2 regions of the Thioalkalivibrio sp. ALJ4 genome follow, and region 2 is predicted to be linked to the other one. Evidence: predicted binding sites of a transcription regulator. Region 2 holds the regulator's gene; the other holds the start of a gene.

Evidence for each region. Region 2 encodes sigma-54, which starts transcription at its own class of promoters, with help from an activator protein. Its sites were predicted from a motif close to TGGCANGNTNCNTGCTT; they were not measured.
Region 1: C936_RS0109810 (DUF4168 domain-containing protein) is a predicted target of sigma-54. The motif match lies at 2,469-2,485, and genes of this name have one in related genera.

The regions. Positions count from the first base shown of each region.
Region 1 is NZ_KB897919.1:62,645-67,041, reverse strand. It holds gene C936_RS0109820 (hypothetical protein) at 1-435, shown strand, start outside; gene C936_RS0109815 (bifunctional diguanylate cyclase/phosphodiesterase) at 693-1,931, shown strand; gene C936_RS0109810 (DUF4168 domain-containing protein) at 1,997-2,392, opposite strand; gene C936_RS0109805 (DUF4197 domain-containing protein) at 2,725-3,429, opposite strand; gene C936_RS0109800 (lecithin--cholesterol acyltransferase) at 3,858-4,397, shown strand, end outside.
Region 2 is NZ_KB897917.1:972,171-976,567, forward strand. It holds gene lptA (lipopolysaccharide transport periplasmic protein LptA) at 1-437, shown strand, start outside; gene lptB (LPS export ABC transporter ATP-binding protein) at 488-1,216, shown strand; gene C936_RS0104595 (RNA polymerase factor sigma-54) at 1,275-2,768, shown strand; gene hpf (ribosome hibernation-promoting factor, HPF/YfiA family) at 2,771-3,109, shown strand; gene C936_RS0104605 (PTS sugar transporter subunit IIA) at 3,114-3,584, shown strand; gene hprK (HPr(Ser) kinase/phosphatase) at 3,652-4,397, shown strand, end outside.

The DNA of each region.
Region 1 (4,397 bases), on a different contig from region 2:
TCCGCCATGGACAGCAGCATGAAGATGGTTATGCGCTTCGACGGCGAGATGCGGGACGGCCAGCCCCACGGTCGCTTCCGACTGATCCAGACCAATCACGCACCCGAGATGCAGGGCATGCGCGGCGGCAGTGTCAGCAGCCATGCGCTGGGTTATGTCGAATTCGAGGCCGGCGAGCGGATCCGGCGGCTGATCGTGACCGAGATGGCCCACGGCGCCACCCTGGTCTACCTGGAACAGCCCCATGGCGAGGCGAACATGCTCAACTACTGGGTCCTGCACGGGGCCGGCATGCACATGGGCGACCATTACCCGACCAACGCCGCTGGCGAAATCGATGGCCTCTTCGTACGTATGCGCAGCAACGAGAGCCCACCCGAGATCAGCGCCTGCGTGCGCGGCAACCTGCCCGCCGAGCGTTCCGCCTGCGACTAGGCCACGCTGACGGCCGCGGGGCAGGACCTCCCGCCCTGCGCCGTTTCCCTCAAGCCCCGAAAAAAGCACCCGGCTCAATCACTGATGAGCCCGGACGTCTCGTTCCGGCGCATATGAACTACACTCCCGGAACAACCACTTATAGCTGCGTGTAAAGGCCCGGGCGCGAACCGGTAAAGGACCGTGACCGCGCCGCCATACCCGCCCTGCCGCAACAGGGTGCAAAGCCGGCCAGGAAGGCCAAAGGATGCCACGCAATGTCCAGGTTCGAGTCGGCTCAACCCCTGGCAGGCAATACCCGGTATTCCGACTACCTGGCTCGAACGACGCTCCGCGCCTGGGTCGGGATGTCCTTTGTCTCCGCGACACTGATCATCGTCGCAGGCCTGCTGCTCTCCTGGTTGATCCCGTACCTGGCGGGTGGCGCCGACAGCATCGTGCCGCACTTCTACTACGTGCCCATCCTGTTTGCCGCCGCGCGCTTTGGGCCCGGCGCCGCCCTCGTCGTGGCACTGGTGGCCGGCGTACTGGCCGGGCCCCTGACCTATGTGGACGTCGCCGCCGCCACCGCACAGGAGACCGAACGCTGGCTGACGCGCACCGCCTTCTTCGTCGGGATCGGGCAATTGATGGCCTGGCTGGTCATTCCCGCGCTGCATCCGGTCACCGAGGAACTGCGGCGCATGCGTCAGGAATTCGATATCCGCCGGGGCCTGAAACACAACGAGTTCTTTCTGCGCTACCAGCCGATCTACTCGATCCGCCAGCATCGATTCGTCGGGGTCGAGGCGCTGATCCGCTGGCAGCACCCGGCGCACGGCGAGCTGACGCCGGCGGACTTTCTCGACGTGGCGGAGGACTCCTCGCTAATACACGACATCGGCGCGCAGGTGATCGCCGAGGCCTGCCGACAGACCGAGGAGTGGAAGACCCTTGCGCAGGTCCATGGCCGCGAACCCTGGTACACCGCGATCAATCTCTCCGCCCGCGACTTCATTCGCCCCGAACTCGCGTACGACGTCGCATCCGCGCTCAAGCGCCACCACCTGCCACCCGAACTCCTGACCATCGAACTCACCGAGACCGTGCTCGCGCTCGAGGACGCCGAACCCGCCCTCGAGGCGCTGAAGCACCTGGGGGTACAGCTCGCCATCGACGACTTCGGCACCGGGTATTCGTCCCTCGCCTATCTCAATCGGTTTCCGATCGATACGCTGAAGCTCGACCGCCAGCTTGTATCCAGCCTCGGCCACGACCCCTCGGCCGAAGACCTCGCACGAGGCATCGCACTGCTGGCCGGATCGCTCGGGCTGAAGACCGTTGCCGAGGGCATCGAGACCCGGGACCAGATCGACCTGAGCGAGGAACTCGGGTTCGACCGCATCCAGGGGTTTTACTTCGCCCGGCCCCTGACCGCGGACGAAATTCCGTCCCTTCTGCTGATCGAGGAGGTTGACCCGGACCACCCGCCGACGCCGAGCGGCGCCCGGGCGTAGAAAACCCCGGTGGGCGGTTCGCCCACCGGGGTCCTGGGAGATAGCAGGCGTAGTGCTGGTGGAGGCTACGAGTCCCCCGCCACCTCGGCGAATTGCTCACCAAGATCGCTGTCGTTGTCGATCAGGTAAGCAATCTCCTGGTATTCCTTGACGGTCAGCCCTTCATCCTCGATTGCGGCGACCATCTCGTCGTTGGCCTCGTCGCGCAGCTCCTGGGCCCCCTCGCCTTCTGCTTCCGCGATGTCATCTGCGTATTCCGCGCGGATGTCCTGGGCCGCATCCGCGGCCGCCAGAAAGCTTTCCAGATCGCTTTCACTGACGTCCTCGGCGGACATTTCGGGATCATCGGTCCATTCCTGCTCGAACACATGCGGATCATCCGCTGCCACCGTGCCCGCACCACCCAATGCGAGCCCTAGAGCCAGGGCGATCGAATAAGTTGTACCGGTCTTGTGTCCCATTCTGCGCCTCCTGCTTCTTCAGATTGGTTGGATTGCGTTAGCCCGTCGCAATGAACGCGCGGTCTGACCCGTAGCGATGCAGCCTCCGTGCCAACATGGCCTGAATGCCGCATGCCGCGCCGCCAGGCGGTTTCCGCACCTGAATGCAGTGATCGGACGGGTCCCAATCACATCCAGAGGTGGGTCATTCAGACACATGCATCGCCCCGACCCGTGTCGCTCCGACTCACTCCCTGGGGCCGCCTCGTTCAACGCCGGCAAGGCCCTTCACCCACAAAAAAGCCCCGAGGCGCAATGCCACGGGGCCCGGCCGTTTGTGCTCGGCGCCTGGGTTAGCTTGACCCGAAGTACTCCCGCAGGAGCTGCGTCGTGCGCGCGGCCGGATCCTCGCGAATGCGACGTTCCTCGTCCGCCAGAATGGTAAACAGACCATCCAGTGCGTGGTCGGTCACATAGCGATCCAGGTCCACATCCAGATCGGCCAGGCCGGGGATACGGCTGGCTGCATCGCGCAGCGGCTGGTACACCCGGTACACCCCGGCACCCTCCATATGCTCGCGCACCACGGGCGCATAGCGCTCGCGCAGATCCGACTCGGACGCACCGCGCAGGTACTGGGTCGCGGCATCGTCATCACCGCGCAGTACCGCGTGCACGTCGGACGGCTGCATGCCCCGAATCGCACTCACAAACACCGGGGCCGCCTCCCGTGCGGCCGCCTCGGCGGCCCGGTTCATGCGCCGCTCGAGATCATCCACCTGGCTGCCCATGCCAGCGCTGCGCAGCACATCCCCGGCCTGCCGCAACTCCTGCGGCAGACCGATCCGTATGGCCTGGTTGCCCCAGTAGCCGTCTTCCTGCCCCGTCCGTTCCACGGTTCGTTCGGTGCCGACTCGAAGGGCCTCGCGGACCGCCTCTTCCGCCCGGTCACCACCACTCCCCTCGCCGTTCAAACCGAAGTCGCGGACATCCAGTCCGGCACAGGCCGAGAGAAAAAACGGCAGAAACAGCAACAACAAGAGCGGCGAATTACGCATGCGGACACTCCGACAGAATCATACGGGGCATGATACACATCACGCCTCGCATACCCCGTGCCCCGCTTGTCACATCCAGCACCGCGCCAGGCTTGCGATCCACCCGCGCATGCTCAATTGTTAAGGAAACACTGACTAATGGACACACTCGCGTTGGTACCCCAGGTTTGCCGAGGCAAGGCGCATCGTGCAGCGGGTAGAGGTACTACCCGCAAGCGGCGCAACGCAGGATCGGGGAACCTGGGGTACCAACCCCACAACTCAATAAACGAAGGGGCTCGGCCGCTCGTTGTTATCAAAAACGGGCGCGCGCACGGCGTTGCGGCTCCCTTGTGCAGAATGACTGCACGGCGGTCACCGCGCCTTGTTCGCACGCAAAAGCGACTCGAGCGCGAGCGTGTACATTAATCAGTGTTTCCTTGAGTGATATGACCCACAGACCGCGCCGCCAAAGACCCGCCCGCAAGCGCCTGTACGCTGCCGCCGTCCTGTTCGGCTTGCCGCTACTCGCGTTCATCGCCTGGGTCACATGGACGGAGCAGCACCCGGAGCAGGAGCGCGAGTTGCGTGTGGAGGTCCAGGACCGCCTGCACGAGTGGTTTCCGGAGGTCATGGAGCTACCCGACGAGCTTCGCGGCTTTGTCCCGCGATCCACGGTATTCGACGACAGCACCCGCCCCGAAGTCGTGATGCTGCACGGGCTCGACGAGCCCGGCGATATCTGGGACACGCTGGCGTCCGCCCTCGACACGGCCGGCATCAATGGCTGGGAGTTTCGCTACCCGAACGATCAGGCGATTGATCACAGCGCCGACCTCCTGGCCGAGTACTGGGAGACGCTGGAGGCCGAACAGCCCGTGATCCTGGTGGGCCACAGCATGGGCGGCCTGGTGATCCGCGACTTTGTCACCCGCTGGCGACACCCCATCGACGAGGCTCCGCGGGTCGAAGGGCCACCCATTGCCGGC
Region 2 (4,397 bases):
TTGCCCAGCAGCAGCCCCTGCCGGTGGAGATTACCGCCGATCGTGCGGAGATGGACGACCGGCGGGGCGTAAGCACTTATACCGGTGATGTGGTGGTGATTCGCGGGGACATGACACTGGAGGCCGACAAGGTCTATGTGCGCAGCCGCGACCGACGCCCTTACGAGATGGAGGCCCACGGCGAGCCCGCGCGGCTGGAGTCCCCGGACCCGGAGACGGGCGAGATGCGCATCGCCACCGCGCTGCGCATCGACTACCTGCTGAACGAGGACCGGGTGATCCTGACCGACCAGGCGCATGTGATCACGGCAGCCGAGGAAGCGCGCGGCAAGCGCATCGTCTACGACCTGGAGACGGATGTGATCGAGGCCGAGCGTGGCGAGGCCGATGACGAGCGTGTACGTATCAGGATCCAGCCCCGCGAAGACGACGAATGAACGAGCTCGACACCAGCGCGCCCGCCGCGGCCGGTGGCGAATCTGCGCCGATGGCCGGCTATCTGACCGGCCGCGAGCTGACCAAGCGCTATGGCAAGCGTACGGTGCTGGATCGTGTCGACGTCGATCTGGCACCAGGGGAGGTCGTGGGCCTGCTGGGACCGAACGGCGCAGGCAAGACCACCTGTTTCTACAGCCTGGTCGGCCTGATCCGGCCCAATCGTGGCCGCATCACGCTGGGTGACCGGGACATCACCCGGGCCCCGATTCATTCGCGGGCCCGAGCCGGGCTGGGCTACCTGCCGCAGGAGGCCTCGATCTTCCGTCGGCTGAGTGTTTGGGACAACCTGCAGGCGGTGCTGGAGCTGCGCTCGGAGCTCGACCGCCACGAGCGACGCCGCATCGGCGATGCCCTGATCGAGGAGTTCCAGCTGGAGACCGTGCGCCACAGCCCTGGGATTGCCCTGTCCGGGGGCGAGCGTCGCCGCGCCGAGATCGCGCGGGCACTGGCCGGTGACCCGCGCTTTATCTGCCTGGACGAACCGTTTGCCGGCGTGGATCCGATTTCCGTGGGTGATATCCAGGCCGTGATTGGGCATCTGGCCCAGCGCGGGATCGGTGTGCTGATTTCCGACCACAACGTGCGCGAGACCCTCGGAATCTGCGACAGGGCCTATATTCTTAGTGAGGGCCGCATCCTGAGCGCCGGGACCCCGCAGGAGCTGCTGGACGACCCCCAGGTGCGCCGCGTGTATCTCGGAGAAAACTTTCGACTGTGAACATTGATCAGTGTTTCCTTAAGATGATCTTGATGGTCACCATGGACCTCAAACCGCGATGCTGAAACCCGGGCTCAATCTGCAGCTGGGGCAGACGCTGACGATGACCCCGCAGCTGCAACAGGCGATCCGTCTGCTGCAGCTTTCCACGCTGGAGTTGCAGGCGGAGATCCAGCAGGCGCTGGAAAGCAACCCCATGCTCGAGCAGGTGGAGGACGAGGGCGAGGAGGCCCCGCCCGAGCGCCCGGAGGAAGGGGGCGAACGGGTCGACGGGGATCGCATGCAGGCCGACACGGCTGGCGATGACGTGATCCCCGAGGAGTTGAGCACCGACAGTCGCTGGGACGACATCTACGAGCCCGCCCCGAGCCCACGCGGCCTGGACGACCGCGACCCGCTGGAGAATACCTCCGACGGCGAGGACGAGGGCCTGCAGGACCACCTGCTCTGGCAGCTGCATCTGAGCCACCTGACCCCACGAGACCAACGGATCGGGGCGGCGCTGATCGACGCGATCAGCCCGGACGGCTATCTGGACAGTGAACTCGAGGCGCTGGCGGAGATGATCAGCCAGGGCGAAGACGAGCCCGTGGGGGTCGACGAGGTCGAGGCGGTGCTGCACTGGATTCAGCAGTGCGACCCGCTGGGCGTCGGTGCGCGGGACCTGCGCGAGTGCCTGGAGATCCAGCTGCGCCATTTGGCGCCGGATGCCCCGGCGCGTGACGCGGCTCGAGCCATCCTGGAAAACGGCATGGAGAGCCTGGCCAAGCGGGACTACCGAGCCCTGCAGCGCCAGTCCGGCGTGCGCGACCCGGACGAGCTGGCGCGGGCGCTGGACCTGATCCGCACCCTGAATCCGCGGCCCGGTGCCCAGATCAGCGAGTCCACTTCGGAATACGTCGTGCCGGATGTCTATGTCCGCCATGACCGCGATGGCTGGCGCGTGGACTTGAACCCGGAGATTGCGCCGCGCATTCGCATCAACGATCTCTATGCGGGCATGGTGCGGCAGGTCTCCGATGCGCGTGATAGCGCGTTTATGCGCGATCAGTTGCAGGAGGCGCGCTGGTTCCTGAAGAGCCTGCACAGCCGGAACGACACCCTGCTGCGGGTCGCCCAGGCCATCGTCGTGCGCCAGCAGGGGTTTCTCGAGCATGGTGAGGTTGCCATGCAACCGCTGATCCTGCGCGATATCGCCGAGACCCTGGAGATGCACGAATCGACCATCTCGAGGGTGACTACACAGAAATACATGCACACCCCGCGTGGGGTATTCGAGTTCAAGTACTTCTTTTCCAGCCATGTTGGCACAGCCGATGGCGGCGAATGCTCGGCGACCGCGATCCGTGCCATGATTCGGGAATTGATTGGTGGCGAGACCCCGAACAAGCCACTGAGTGATGCAAAACTGGCCCAGATCCTGTCGGATCGGGGCATTAATGTGGCCCGACGCACCGTGGCCAAGTACCGCGAGGCTATGCACATACCGTCTTCCAGCGAACGCCGGCAGATGGCGAGTATGCCCAGTGGAACCAAGCAAAAAGGAGCCTGACCATGCAGATCAATCTGACCGGCCATCACGTCGATATCACCGACGCCCTGCGCGACTACGTGAACGAAAAGTTCGCGAAGCTGGAACGCCACTTCGACAAAGTGATCGACGTGCATGTGGTGCTGACCCACGAGAAAAACCAGAACCTGAACAACAAGGCGGAGGCCAATCTCCAGGTCAGCGGCAATCACATCCACGCCGAAGCCAGTCACGAGGATATGTATGCGGCGATTGATGGCCTGATCGACAAGGTGGATCGTCAGCTGATCAAGCACAAGGAAAAGGTCAAGGACCATCACCGCGCCGAGGGTGCCCAGCGCAACCGCGAACAGGCCCTTTAACGCAATGACCATTGCCGAGCTGATCACCCGCGCCCGTATCCGGCTGGAGCCCGAGTGTTCCAGCCAGAAACGGGCGCTCGAGACCCTGGCCGAGTTGCTGGCCGTCGGCGGCGAGGAGTCCGCCGGCCCGGCCAGCGGGGCCATCTTCGAGGCCCTGTCTGCCCGCGAGAAGCTTGGCTCCACCGGTCTGGGGCATGGCGTGGCCATCCCGCATGGGCGTCTGGCCGAGCTCGATGTCCCCCGGGTCGCGGTCCTGCGGCTGGACCAGGGGGTCGACTTCGACGCCATGGATCACGAACCCGTGGACATCCTGATCGCACTGCTGGTGCCCGAGGCGGCGACCAGCGCGCACCTGGACCTGCTGGCGCAGCTGGCGCGCGGTCTCTCGCAGCCCGACAATATCGCCTCGCTGCGCCGTGCCGGCGACGCGGACGCCCTGGAACGCGAACTGACCCGGGCCTTCGGCGACGCCTGAACATGGCTCTCCCGGCAGTGCTCCCCCGATTCCGACACCCCGCGCCAATGCTGCCGGAGATTCGTGCATGAACGAGGCACTGGGAGAGGGCGGCATCGCGCGCGACATCACCGTAGAGGTCCTGATCCAGGCGATGGGCAATCGCCTGGATCTGCGCTACGTACACGGCGAGCAGGTCGCACCGGATCGCAACCTGGTCGGCGGTGACGGCGACGACCTGCCCCTCGCCGGGCACCTCAACCTGATCCGGCCTAACCGTATCCAGGTGATCGGCGATTTCGAGGCGCGCTATATCGCGCGGCTGAGCGATGATCAGCGCGAGCAACTGATCCTGGAGATGGCCCGCACCGGGACGACCGCGGTGATCTTCGCCGAGGACACCTGCCCGTTCTCGGAGATGCCGGACGTCCCCGATGAGCAGCTGCCGCTGATCTTGTGCTCCTCGACCAGCAGCCACGAGATTATCTCCCTGCTGCGCTATTTCCTGCAGCAGCGGCTGGCCCATTTCGAGGTGCGCCATGGCGTGTTCATGGAGATCCTCGGCATTGGCGTGCTGATCAGCGGGGCCTCCAGCGTGGGCAAGAGCGAGGTGGCGCTCGAGCTGATCTCGCGCGGGCACCGGCTGATCGCCGACGACGCACCGGAGTTTGCCCGCATCGCCCCGGATATCGTGCGCGGACACTGCCCGGCCCTGTTGCAGGACCTGCTCGAGGTGCGCGGGCTGGGGGTGTTGAACGTCCGCGCCATGTACGGGGATTCGGCGATCAAGGGCGGCAAGTATCTGCGGCTGATTATCGACCTGCGCGACCACGG